Linked DNA regions of Catenulispora sp. EB89. The protein of the gene in region 1 interacts with the protein of each later gene in a pairwise test. Links are inferred from orthologs where the notes say so. Each region holds a gene or a part of one and is shown on either strand. Other genes may lie near its edges. The genes, in order: rlmB and tsaE.

Region 1 (6,164 bases):
GACATCACCAGGCCCGCGCCCAGCAGGCGCGATGGCGCGACACGTCCCACCAGGCGGCCGCTGGTCCGGCCGCCGATCATGATGCCGAGGGCGTTGGCTCCGAAGGCGAAGCTGAACTCCTGCTTCGACAGGCCGTGGATGTTCTCCAGGACGAAGGGTGAGCCTGAGATGTAAGCGAACATCGCCGCCAGGGCGAAGCCGCCCGTCAGGATGTAGCCCGTGAACGCGCGGTCGCGGAGCAGGACCCGGAACGTGCGCAGGGTCGCGGGTAGGCCGCCGCCGGACGCTCCGCGTGAATCTTTCGGGAGCGTCTCCTTGAGTCCGAGCGTCGCGGCGGCGAACAGCGCTACGCCGATCAGCGTCAGCACCACGAATACGCCGCGCCAGCTCATGAAGCGGATCAGCTGGCCGCCGAGGACCGGAGCCAGGATCGGGCCGAGGCCGTTCACCAGGATCAGTGTCGAGAAGAACTTCGTGAGGGCGTCGCCCTCGTACAGGTCGCGCACCATGGCCCGCGAGATCACCAGGCCGGCCGCGCCGGCGAAGCCCTGGAGGAGGCGCGCCGCGGTGAGCGAGTAGACGTCGGGGGCGAACGCGCAGAACAGCGATGTGGCCACGTAGGCGATCAGCCCGATCGCGAGCGGCTTCTTGCGCCCCCACGCGTCCGACATCGGGCCGGCCACCAGTTGGCCGAAGGCCAGGCCGATCATGCACGCCGTCAGCGTCAGCTGGACGTTCGACTCGGCCGTGTGGAACGAGTGCGCCAGGTCCGGCAGTGCCGGCAGGTACATGTCGAGCGACAAAGGCCCGAACATGGAAAGCGCTCCCAGTATCAGGAGCAGCTTCACCGGGGCCCGCCCAGAACGCCTCACCACCCGCTCATCTCCCACTCACCGCCCCATGGAACCACAACCCGAAAGAAGACGTTTTCGCCATCCACCCGCCGGTATCCTTGGGGAATGACTCTCCGCCTGTATGACACCGCCGCGCGAGCGACGCGCGAGTTCGTACCCGTCACACCAGGCAAGGTCTCGATCTACCTCTGTGGCGCGACCGTCCAGGCCCCGCCGCACATCGGTCACATCCGGTCCGGAGTCTCGTTCGACATCGCCCGCCGCTGGCTGGAGCACCGCGGCTACGCCGTCACCTTCGTGCGCAACGTCACCGACATCGACGACAAGATCATCCGCAAGGCGGCCGAGCAGGGCGTGGAGACCTGGCGCGTGGCGCAGGCCAACGAGTACGCCTTCCAGCTCGCCTACCGGCTGCTGGGCTGCGAGGACCCGTCCGTCGAGCCGCGTGCCACCGGCCACATCCCCGAGATGGTCGCGATGATGCAGAAGCTCATCGACGACGGCCACGCCTACGCCGCCGGCGGCGACGTCTACTTCCGGGTGCGCTCCTTCCCCGAATACGGCGCGCTGGCCCACTTCAGTGTCGACGACCTGGAGGAGCAGCCGGTCGACGACGTGGCGCCGACCACGCACAAGGAAGACCCGCACGACTTCACGCTGTGGAAGGCCTCCAAGCCCGGCGAGCCCTTCTGGGACACGCCGTGGGGCCCCGGCCGCCCCGGCTGGCACCTGGAGTGCTCCGCGATGGCGCACCGCTACCTGGGCCCGAACTTCGACATCCACGGCGGCGGCGTCGACCTGATCTTCCCGCACCACGAGAACGAGCAGGCGCAGTCGCACGCCTTCGGCGACAAGTTCACCAACTACTGGATGCACAACGGCTGGGTCACCCTCAAGAACGAGAAGATGTCCAAGTCGCTGGGCAACTCGGTGCTGGTCACCGAACTGGCCAAGCAGTACCGGCCGGTGGTCCTGCGCTACTACCTCGGCACCCCGCACTACCGCTCGATGATCGAGTACACCGAGGACTCGCTGCGCGAGGCCGACGCCGCGTACTCGCGGATCGAGGGCTTCGTCACCCGGGCGCTGGAGACGGTCGGCCCGACCGAGTCCGCGGCGGACGTGCCCGCGGCCTTCGCGGAGTCGATGGACGACGACTTCGGCGTCCCGGGCGCGGTGGCCGTGCTGTACAACACCGTCCGCGAGGGCAACACCGCCCTGGCCAACGGTGACAAGGAAGGCGTGGCCTCGCACCTCGCCTCGGTGCTGAAGATGCTGGACATCCTCGGCCTGAACCCGCTGGCCGAGCCGTGGAGCGGCGCGGCCGGCACCGCCGGGTCCGGCAGCGATCTGCGGCCGGTCGTCGACACCCTGGTCAAGGTGGCCCTGGAGCAGCGGCAGGCGGCGCGCGAGCGCAAGGACTACGCCGCCTCCGACGCCATCCGCGACCAGCTGGCCCGGGCCGGCGTCAACGTCGAGGACACTCCGAGCGGTCCGCGCTGGACCGTCAACCAATAAGAGGGCCAGTCGCCTAGGCGGCCGACTCCCACCGTGCCCCCGCCACGCTGACGGTAGCGTGGAGCGGGGGCACGGCCTGAAGTGCTGGAACTTGAAGAAAGTAAGGACATCATGGCGAGCAAAGGCGGCGGCACCGGCGGCCGGGCGAACAAGCCGGGCGCGTCGAGCTCCCGAAAGGGCGCGCAGAAGGGCTCCGGCGGCCAGCGCCGCCAGGGTCTGGAGGGCCGCGGCCCGACGCCGAAGGCCGAGGAGCGCACCGGGCATCCGGCGGCCCGCCGGGCGAAGTCGGCGGCCAAGCGCGCCGCCGCCCCGAACACCGGCCGCTCGGCGGCCGGCACGCGCAGCACGGCCCGGCCGGTCCGGCGCACCCCCGGCAAGGGCGAGGCCGAGCAGGTCGCCGGCCGCAACTCGGTGGTCGAGGCGCTGCGCGCGCAGGTGCCGGCCAAGGCCCTGTACGTCGCGCAGTACATCGACAGCGACGACCGGGTCCGCGAGAGCATGAAGCTCGCCATGGAGCAGGGCGTCCCGCTGCTGGAGGCCCCGCGCCACGAGCTGGACCGGATGACCAACGGGACCCTGCACCAGGGCGTGATGCTGGTGATGCCGCCCTACGAGTACGCGCACCCGGACGACCTGCTGGAGGAGGTGTTCGCGGCCGGCGACACCCCGCTGTTCGCGGCGCTGGACGGCGTCACGGACCCGCGCAACCTCGGCGCCGTGATGCGCTCCGTGGCGGCCTTCGGCGGGCACGGCGTGATCGTGCCGGAGCGGCGCGCGGCGGGCATGACGGCCGGCGCGTTCAAGGCCGCGGCCGGCGCCGGGGCCCGGCTGCCGGTGGCGCGCGCCGGGAACCTGACGCGCGCGCTGGAGGCGTACAAGAAGCAGGGCGTGATGGTCGCCGGGCTGGCCGCCGACGGCGCCGTGCCGCTGCACGAGCTGGAGATCGCCACCGAGCCGCTGTGCCTGGTCGTCGGGTCCGAGGGCAAGGGCATGTCGCGGCTGGTGTCCGAGCTCTGCGACGTCACGGTCTCGATCCCGATCGCGTCCTCGTCCGAGTCGCTGAACGCCGGCGTCGCGGCCGGGATCGCGTTGTACGAAGTCAACCGGCGGCGCGCCGAGGCCCGCGGCTGATCCACAGTTTCACAGCACCACAGCACCACCTAGCTAGGAGAGACAGCTCAATGGCGAGCACTGAGGCGAACACCGAAGGCGGCAGCACCGGACGTCCGGCCCCGATAGGCCCGGTCGACTCCTCGAAGACCCCGCGCTACGCGGGCTTCGCGACGTTCGCGCGGCTGCCGCGCCTGGACCAGCTCCCGGCGGGCGAGAAGGCGGACGTGGCGGTCCTGGGCGCCCCCTTCGACTCCGGCGTCTCCTACCGCCCCGGGGCCCGCTTCGCCCCGGCGGCGGTGCGCGAGGCCTCCCGGCTGCTGCGGCCGTACCACCCGGGCCTGGACTTCTCGCCGTTCCAGGCGGTGCAGGTCGCCGACGCCGGCGACATCGCCATCAACCCCTTCCTGCTGGACGAGGCGCTGGAGCAGATCGAGGCGCACTCCGGGGAGCTGGTCGGCGCCGGCTCCAAGCTGGTGACGATCGGCGGCGACCACACCATCGCGCTGCCGCTGCTGCGCACCATGGCCCGCCGGCACGGCCCGGTGGCGCTGCTGCACTTCGACGCGCACCTGGACACCTGGGACACGTACTTCGGCGCGCCGTACACGCACGGCACGCCGTTCCGCCGCGCCTTCGAGGAGGGCATCCTCGACTCCTCGGCGGTGGCGCACGTCGGCACCCGCGGCCCGCTGTACAGCAAGCAGGACCTCAGCGACGACAAGCGCATGGGCTTCGGCATCGTGACCTCGGCGGACGTGATGCGCCAGGGCGTGGACGCCGTGGTGCAGGCGCTGCGCGAGCGGATCGGCACCCGGCCGCTGTACGTCTCCATCGACATCGACGTCCTGGACCCCGCGCACGCCCCCGGCACCGGCACCCCCGAGGCCGGCGGCATGACCAGCCGCGAGCTGCTGGAGATCCTGCGCGGCCTGGACGGCCTGAACCTGATCGGCGCCGACGTGGTCGAGGTGGCCCCGCCCTACGACCACGCCGAGATCACTTCGGTCGCCGCCGCGCACGTGGCCTACGATCTTGTGACATTGCTGGCGATGCAGGGACGGTGAGGCGCCGTCCCTGAAAAGGGGGACTTCCGGTGCTGCCACCCGACAACCACGTCCACAGCGAGTACTCGTGGGACGCGCTCGCCGGCTCCATGGAGCGGACCTGCGAGCGCGCCGTCGAGCTCGGGCTGCCCTCGATCGCCTTCACCGAGCACGCGGATTTCAGCATCTCGGAACTGACCGCCGAGGACTGGTTCCCGGCCGAGTGGCAGCGCTACGTCGAGGTCGTGGACGATCGCAACATCCTGACTCCCCCGGCCGTCGACCTGACCGGCTACCTGGAGACGCTGGAGCGCTGCCGCGACCGCTTCCCGGAGCTGCGCATCCTGTCCGGCGTGGAGCTCAGTGAGGCGCACTGGTTCCCGGACCAGACCGCGGATCTGCTGAAGCGCGGCGGGTTCCAGCGGATCCTGGCCTCACTGCACACCGCGTCGCGGCGCGACGAGCCCTACGCCGACATCTCCGCGAGCATCAAGCGCGGCGACGCGGCCACGGAGTACAGCCGCTACCTCGCCGAGGCGGTGCGGCTGATCGAGGAGTACGACGGGTTCGAAGTGCTCACCCACATCGACTACCCGGTCCGGTACTGGCCCGCCGACGAGCCCTTCGACCTCACCCGGTTCGAGGACGAGATCCGCCTGGTGCTGCGGACGCTGGCGCGCGCCGACAAGGTCATGGAGTTCAACACCCGGATCCCGCTGGATCCGCGGGTGGTCGCGTGGTGGCGCCAGGAGGGCGGGAAGGGCGTGTCGTTCGCGTCCGACGCGCACCGGCCCGACGCGGTCGGCAACGGCTTCAGGGAGGCCGTGGCGGTGGCGCGGGCCGCCGGGTTCAGACCGGGCGCCGACCTGTTCGATTTCTGGGTGCGGGACTGACGCCAGGCGCGGGACTGGCCCTGGGTGCGGGACTGGCCCCAGGCGCGGGACTGGCCCTGGGTGCGGGACTGACGCGACGCCAGGCGCGGGACTGGCCCCGGACGCCGGACCAGCCAACTCAGGTCGATGCCGCCGCGTAGCGTGAACGCGCTGCCCAGGCAGCAAGCGGCTGGTTGTCTGTCAGTGCAGGCGATCACACTGGCAAAAGGGGTGAATCCCTCATAACAGAATGCCGCCCGACCCGATGTCGAACCGACCCCGCCACCCTGTCCACCACGGCGAGATGCGAACCGCCGCCCCGCACCTAGGCTGGAGACCATGACCCTCCGCCTGGCCTGCCTCCAAGCACCGGCAACCGACCACCCGAACGGCGCCCCGGACCCCGCCGCCGACCGCCGCGCCAACCTGGCCGCGCTGGCCGACGCCGCCGCCGGGGCCGCGGAGAGCGGCGCGCGCCTGCTCATCACCCCGGAGATGTACCTCACCGGCTACAACCTGGGCGCCGAGGTGATCGCCGGACTGGCCGAGGAGCGCCACGGGCCCTCGCAGCAGGAGGTGTCCGCGATCGCGGCCCGGCACGGGATCGCGATCCTGTACGGCTACCCCGAGCGCGACGGCGACGGCGTCGTGTACAACGCCGTGCAGCTGATCGGCGGCGACGGCGCCCCGGTGGCCAACTACCGCAAGACGCACCTGTTCGGCGACGTGGACCGGGCCGCGTTCGCCCCGGGCGAGGAGCTGGT
Region 2 (6,195 bases), on another replicon or contig:
CGTCTTGGCCTACGGAGCTGTAGGCGTTGTAGGAGGCGACCTCTTCGTCCTCCCATAGGGGCGGGACGATGATCGCTCGGACCCATTCCTCCACGGCCGCTGCTTTGCCGGGTTCGCAGCGGACTTCCCACATGAGGGACTGGTTCTTGTTGGTGCTCATCGGACGACCACCTCTACGACCGGCTGGGAGGAATCGGCTGGGAAGTCGAGGGTGGAGGGGGTGCGGCCGCGGCGTACTAGTTCCGAGCCGAGGGCGGCGACCATGGCGCCGTTGTCTGTGCAGAGGCCGGGGCGGGGGACGCGGACTTGGATGCCGGCCTTGGCTGCGCGTTCCTCGGCCAGGATGCGGAGGCGGGAGTTGGCTGCTACGCCGCCGCCGATGAGGAGGTACTCTGCGCCGTTCTCTTTGCAGGCGAGGATGGCTTTGCGGGTGAGGACGTCCACGACGGCTTCCTGGAAGGAGGCGGCGACGTCGGCCAGGGGGACCTTCTCGCCGGCGCGTTCGCGGCGTTCGACCCAGCGCGCCACGGCTGTTTTGAGGCCGGAGAAGGAGAAGTCCAGGGGTGCGTCGCGGGGGCCGGTGAGGCCGCGGGGGAAGGCGATTGCTTCGGGGTCGCCTTCGCGGGCCGCCTTGTCGATCAGGGGGCCGCCGGGGAAGCCCAGGCCTAGGACGCGGGCCACCTTGTCGAAGGCCTCGCCGGCGGCGTCGTCGATGGTCTGGCCCAGGGGCCGGACGTCGCCGGTGACGTCGGGGACGAACAGCAGGGAGGAGTGGCCGCCGGAGACCAGCATGGCGACGCAGCCTTCGGGGAGTGGGCCGTGTTCGAGCTGGTCCACGCAGATGTGTGCGGCCAGGTGGTTGACGCCGTAGATCGGCTTGTTCAGGGCCAGGGCGTAGGCCTTCGCCGCGGCGGTGCCGACCAGGAGCGCTCCGGCCAGGCCGGGGCCGGCGGTGACGGCGATCGCGTCGATGTCGGACAGCGCCACGCCGGCGTCGCTCAGGGCCCGCTGCACCGTCGGGACCATCGCTTCCAGGTGCGCGCGGCTGGCGACCTCGGGGACGACGCCGCCGAAGCGCGCGTGCTCGTCCACGCTGGAGGCCACGGCGTCGGCCAGCAGGGTGTTGCCCCGCACGATGCCGACGCCGGTCTCGTCGCAGGAGGTCTCGAAGCCGAGGACCAGAGGTCCGTCGTTCAGTGCCGTCACGCCATTGCCTTCCTCATGATCAGCGCGTCGTGGTTGCCGGGCTGGTAGTAGCCGCGGCGGATGCCCGCCGGCTCGAAGCCGTGGCGGACGTAGAGGCGCTGCGCGGAGTCGTTGTCTGTCCGCACCTCCAGCCAGACCTCTACGCACTTCCTGCGGAGAGCCTCGTCCAGAAGCGCTTGGAGGAGGACCGCCCCGAGTCCCCGGCCCTGGTGCGCGCGGGCCACCGCGATGTTCTGGACCCAGCCCTCGAGCGTGCCGGGGGCGGCGCCGGGCTGGGCCATCAGGCCCGCGTATCCGGCGATCTCACCTTCCTGCTCGGCGATGACGTAGTAGCGCGAGTGCGGGACGTCGGCGAGCTCGGACCAGAACATCTCCACGGACCAGGGGTCCTCGGGGAACAGGTCCAGCTCTATCCGGCGCGCCGGCTCGATGTCCCACCAGCGGAACGGGCGCAACGTCGGGGCCATGACGGTCTCCACGCCGTCAGCTTGTGGAGACACGCTTGCGGGTGCCCGGCTCCACGGCGTCCGGGCGGCGCAGGTACAGCGGCTCCGGGAACAGGAGGGCGTCGGGGTCGCTCTGCAGACGCTTGATAGTGAGTTCCGCCAGAGCCGCAGCGGAGGGGTGGCGGGGCGCGATCGCCTTAGGGAACGCCTCCGGGTAGAGGAGCGCGCCCTCCCCCGCGATCTGAAGTCCGGCGAGGCGCTCGGCGATGAGAGCGGGGTGCGCCACGTCCGGTTCGGACGAGCGGGTGAGGTAGTCCGTGTACTGCGCCCAGTAGACCTCTTTGCGGCGCGCGTCCGTGGCGACTGCGAAGGGCTCTGCACTCTCGGTCTGATAAGCGACCACGTCGAGGGTGCACACGCCGTGCACCGGGATGCCGAGGGCGTCGCCCAGGGCGCGCGCCGTGACCAATCCCACGCGCAGTCCGGTGAAGGGGCCGGGCCCGACTCCGACGGCGACTCCTGTGAGCTCCTCCGGTTTACGTCCGGCGGCGGTCAGGACCGCGGTGATGCCGGGTGCGAGGAGTTCCCCGGTGCGCCGGGCGTCCACGGTGGTGGACTCGGCGAGGACGTGCGCGCCGTCGTGCAGGGCGACGGTGATGGCCGGGGTGGCGGTGTCGAACGCGAGCAGGAGCACCCGCACAGCCTATCTTTCTGGCACCATACGACCCATGACCAGCCAGCAGCAGAACGCCCCGCGCGCCAGCGCGCGGGCGCGGCGCAGCCGCGTCAACCCGATGGCATCGGTCGCCGTGATCACAGCCGCGGCCCTGGTCGGCGTGGGCGTGCTGGCCGTGCAGGCGAACGGTTCGGCCCCGGACAAGGCGCCGGCCGCGGTGGTCGCCGCCAAGCAGCCGGTGGTCTCCACGAACCAGTCCGGCCAGACGGTCGCGCCGGCTCCGGACCCGGCGCTGGCGCTGCCGGCGTCCAGCGGCAAGGGCAAGCGTGTGGTCTACAGCCTGTCCAAGTCGCGCATCTGGCTGGTCGGCGCCGACGAGAAGGTGCAGCTGAGCGCGCAGGCCGTCCCGGGCACGGTGACGCCGGACGCGGGCAACTACGAGGTCTCGAAGTGGTACGCCACGCACCAGGGCGCTGACGGCGCCGCCGTGCAGTACGAGGTGCTGTGGGGTTCGAAGAAGAGCGGGGAGAACGAGTTCGCCTTCGACGCGATCGCCTCGCTGCCGGGCGACCAGTTGCCGTCCAAGCCGGCCTCGGGGACGAAGACCGGCGGCGTGCGGCTGACGCAGAACGACGCGCAGGCGGTGTGGCAGTTCGCGACGGTGAAGGGGACTGCGGTCGTCGTGGTGCCGTAGGCGCCGGGCGAAGAGCCTGAGGCGCTGCATCGCACCTCACGGCACCGACCACAGCGACCACACCGCACGGCACTGCGCCACGCCGACCGCGCGGTCAGCCTGCCTGCTACTGCTCCCGGTCCTCAAGCCCGGCCAGGTCGGCGTCGGTCCACCGCTCGCCGATCCCGCGCAGCACCACCCAGCGCACGTCGGAGTCGCCGGGCTCGTCGAGCTCCTCGGCGAACTCCCGCGAGATGACGATGTCCAGCCGGTCGTCGGCCAGGACCTCGGCCTTCCCCTCGCCCCATTCGACGACCGTCACGGACTGCTCGACGTCGGCGTCCAGGTCCAGGTCGTCGAGCTCGTCCAGGGACCCCAGCCGGTAGGCGTCGACGTGGACCAGCGGGATCCCGCCCTCGGCGAGCGAGGGGTGCACGTGCGCGATGACGAACGTCGGCGAGGTGATCGGGCCGCGCACGCCGAGCCCGTCCCCGAGGCCCTGGGTGAAGGTCGTCTTGCCCGCGCCGAGGTCGCCGGTCAGCACCACGAGGTCGCCGCGGCGCAGCCGCGCGCCGAGGCGCCGGCCGAGGTCTTGCATGGCCCCTGCGGTCGCGACAGGGGTCTCCAGGACGGGCCCGGGCAGCCCGGGGCCGGTTTGGTCAGGGATCACCGACATGGGTCCACCGTACCGGGCCCCGGGGAGGTCACGGAGCGTAGACGATCGCCGTCACCAAGCCCGGGTCGGTGGCGGACCAGATCGGGTAGAGCGTGGTCGCCGTGCCCTGGTGCCGGACCCCTGCGCTGTCCTCGACGGAGAAGTCCACGTCTTCTCCGAAGGTCGTGGTCTGGCGCGAGTCGATCTCCAGGGTGCTCGGCTGCGCGGTCCCCTGGAAGGTGATCGTCTGCGAGAAGGCGGTCTGTTCCGGTCCGCTCATGGCGTTGACGCGGGTGATGGTGGTTCCGTCCTTCGCGCGGCGCGCGTAGTTCGGATCTCCGGGACCGGATACGCGGTACTTCAGGTCGTGGACCCAGTCGAAGGCACCTTCGAGCGTGGTGTCCTTCTTGCTCAGGATGGCGAGCGCCTGCGTGAGCGCGGCTTTAAGCGTTACCTCCGCACCGGGCTCGGCCAGGGGCCGTACTGCGTACTTCTGGCTGCCCTGCGCAGCGGGGAAGGAGGGCGACGCAGGGGTTGGGATCGTGGAGCGGGATCCGCCGACCGCGGTGACGCCGATGCAGAGGCCGAGCAGCACTGCGCACCCGACCAGTTGGGGAATCCATAGCGAGCGCCGCAGGTCGGGTTCTACTTCGGGTTCCCGTACGGAGGGGAATGGCGAGCCCATTTGGCCGAGTGCCCAGGCGGCGAATCCGCCGGCGGCGACTGCGGCGGCGGGGAACATGATGATCTCGTAGCGCATGCCCGCGCTGTATCCGACTCCTGCGGTGAGGACGTATGTGGCGGCCAGCGCTCCCCAGAAGGTGGCTGCGAGGTCTTTGGTGAAGCGGACCAGGGCCATGAGAAGGGCTGTGCCGAGCAGCACATAGAGGAGCCGGTCTTCGTTCCACATATAGCTCAGGTCGCCTGTGGTGACCGTACGTACGTTCCTCAGGAGTTGGCTGACGACGCCGCCGAAGGTGGACTGATCGCGCGTCACGATGCCCTGGGTGTCGACGTGGGCGACCATTCCCAGGGTCAGCTGCATTCCCCCGGTGACGACGACCGTGACGGCCATCGCCCCAAGCCAGGGGTTGCGCCAGGTCCGTTCCCGCACCAGTGCCCAGGCCCAGCCCGCGACGCCCATCGCGGGCGCCAGTACGCCGACCTGCCGGGTCAGGGCCAGGGCGACGCAGGCCGCGCCGAGCCAGACCAGGTTCGCGCGGCTCACGCGGCGTTCGATGGGCAGGTTGGCGACGAGCACTGCGGACAGCGCTAAGGCGAGTGCGTCGGTGGTGGCCCAGACGAGGCCGGTCACGGTCGTGCTCAGGCCGAACGCCCCGGCGATGAGCGCTGCTACCGCGGGGCCGTAGAGGCGTTGCAGAACCCGCGCAGTAATCCAGCAGAACGCGAGGACTGATGCGCAGGGGACGTACATGGTGCCGTTCTTCAGGCCGGTCAGCCAGACGAATGGGATGGACAGGAACGGATACAGCGCGCGCGTCTTGACCATCTGCCAGGTGGGTTCGTTCCCGGCGAAGTACCAGGGCGCGAGGCGCCAGCTGGCGACGGCCCGGGCGCGAGCGATGGCGTCGCTGATCGGGTGGCCCATGTCGCGGGCGGTCATGGTCAGGTAGTAGCGGCTGTCGGGAGGGTGCAGCCACAGCCCGCGGGTGGCCAGGGTGTAGGCGATCGTCAGTGCGAGCGGGGCCAGGACGATGACGAGCGCGCCGAGGCGGACCCCCAGCACATCGTGACGCCAGAGGCCGGCGGCTCGTCGCATGAGGGGCATATACCGCTTTTGAGACTGATTACCCGCGTTCCGCCCAGGGCATGATCGGCGCCGAGGACTCCCGCACCGGAGGTGAGCATGAGGGCCTCCGTCGGGATGGCGGCGGGGCTGCTCCTGGTGGGCTTGTCAGGGTATGTGTTCCTGGCGGTCACCGGGCACTCCTCCACGCCCTCGGACGCCGCCGCGCTGTCTTCGCTGTACTTCCTGGCGGGGCTGGTGACGCTCGGCGTGTTCGTCGGTTTGGAGCAGGAGACCAGTCGGGCCACGAGCCGGGCGGTGGCCGAGGGGCGGGCTCTGGCGCCGGTGGCGCATAGGGCTCGGCGGCATGCCGCGTTCTTGCTCGGGATCACTGTCGTCGTCCTGGCGGCGCTCTCGCCGGTGTTGGTGTCGGGCCCGCTGCGGGGGCAGTGGGACCTGTTCGGGGCGCTGGTTCTGGCCGCTGGGGTGGGGGCGGTCTGTTATTGGGTGCGCGGGATTCTCGGCGGGCGGCAGGAGTTCCACGGGTACGCCGCGACGCTGGCCACGGAGGGGTTGGGCCGACTGATCCCGTGCGTAGCGGTGTTCGTGGCTACTGGCCGGGGCGGGGCGGCCTGGGGCTATGCGCTGGCGTTCGCTGCGGCGCAGGGGTTGGCGACGCTGGCGGGGCTGTGGTGGCTGCGGGAGGGGTTCGAGGACGCGGGGCGGGACTGTCTGGATGTCGAGGTCTCGGCGTTCGAGACCGGGGAGCGGTCGGCGGCCGGAGGGCTGGCG

The links.
Region 2: the proteins of rlmB (region 1) and tsaE interact in binary tests that used the Escherichia coli proteins (3 or more experiments, as listed by UniProt). The link is inferred for Catenulispora sp. EB89 from one-to-one orthologs.

What each region holds. Positions count from the first base shown.
Region 1 is NZ_JBGCCU010000002.1:621,282-627,445, forward strand. What follows is about bases 1,547-4,493. They hold rlmB (23S rRNA (guanosine(2251)-2'-O)-methyltransferase RlmB), read left to right. Parts: upstream 1,547-2,483; coding sequence 2,484-3,503; downstream 3,504-4,493. Other genes in these bases: cysS (cysteine--tRNA ligase), read left to right, coding at 1,547-2,372; speB (agmatinase), read left to right, coding at 3,554-4,493. In the rest of the region: ABH920_RS06320 (multidrug effflux MFS transporter), read right to left, coding at 1-890; more of cysS, read left to right, coding at 960-1,546; more of speB, read left to right, coding at 4,494-4,549; ABH920_RS06340 (PHP domain-containing protein), read left to right, coding at 4,579-5,421; ABH920_RS06345 (carbon-nitrogen hydrolase family protein), read left to right, coding at 5,740-6,164. UniProt on the Escherichia coli protein: Specifically methylates the ribose of guanosine 2251 in 23S rRNA.
Region 2 is NZ_JBGCCU010000030.1:42,376-48,570, reverse strand. What follows is about bases 1,904-4,881. They hold tsaE (tRNA (adenosine(37)-N6)-threonylcarbamoyltransferase complex ATPase subunit type 1 TsaE), read right to left. Parts: upstream 3,678-4,881; coding sequence 3,129-3,677; downstream 1,904-3,128. Other genes in these bases: ABH920_RS41920 (hypothetical protein), read right to left, coding at 3,706-4,881; ABH920_RS41930 (hypothetical protein), read left to right, coding at 2,381-3,022; tsaB (tRNA (adenosine(37)-N6)-threonylcarbamoyltransferase complex dimerization subunit type 1 TsaB), read right to left, coding at 1,904-2,346. Outside these bases: ABH920_RS41950 (hypothetical protein), read right to left, coding at 1-160; tRNA (adenosine(37)-N6)-threonylcarbamoyltransferase complex transferase subunit TsaD, read right to left, coding at 157-1,197; rimI (ribosomal protein S18-alanine N-acetyltransferase), read right to left, coding at 1,203-1,673; more of tsaB, read right to left, coding at 1,690-1,903; more of ABH920_RS41920, read right to left, coding at 4,882-5,436; ABH920_RS41915 (lipopolysaccharide biosynthesis protein), read left to right, coding at 5,524-6,195. UniProt on the Escherichia coli protein: Required for the formation of a threonylcarbamoyl group on adenosine at position 37 (t(6)A37) in tRNAs that read codons beginning with adenine.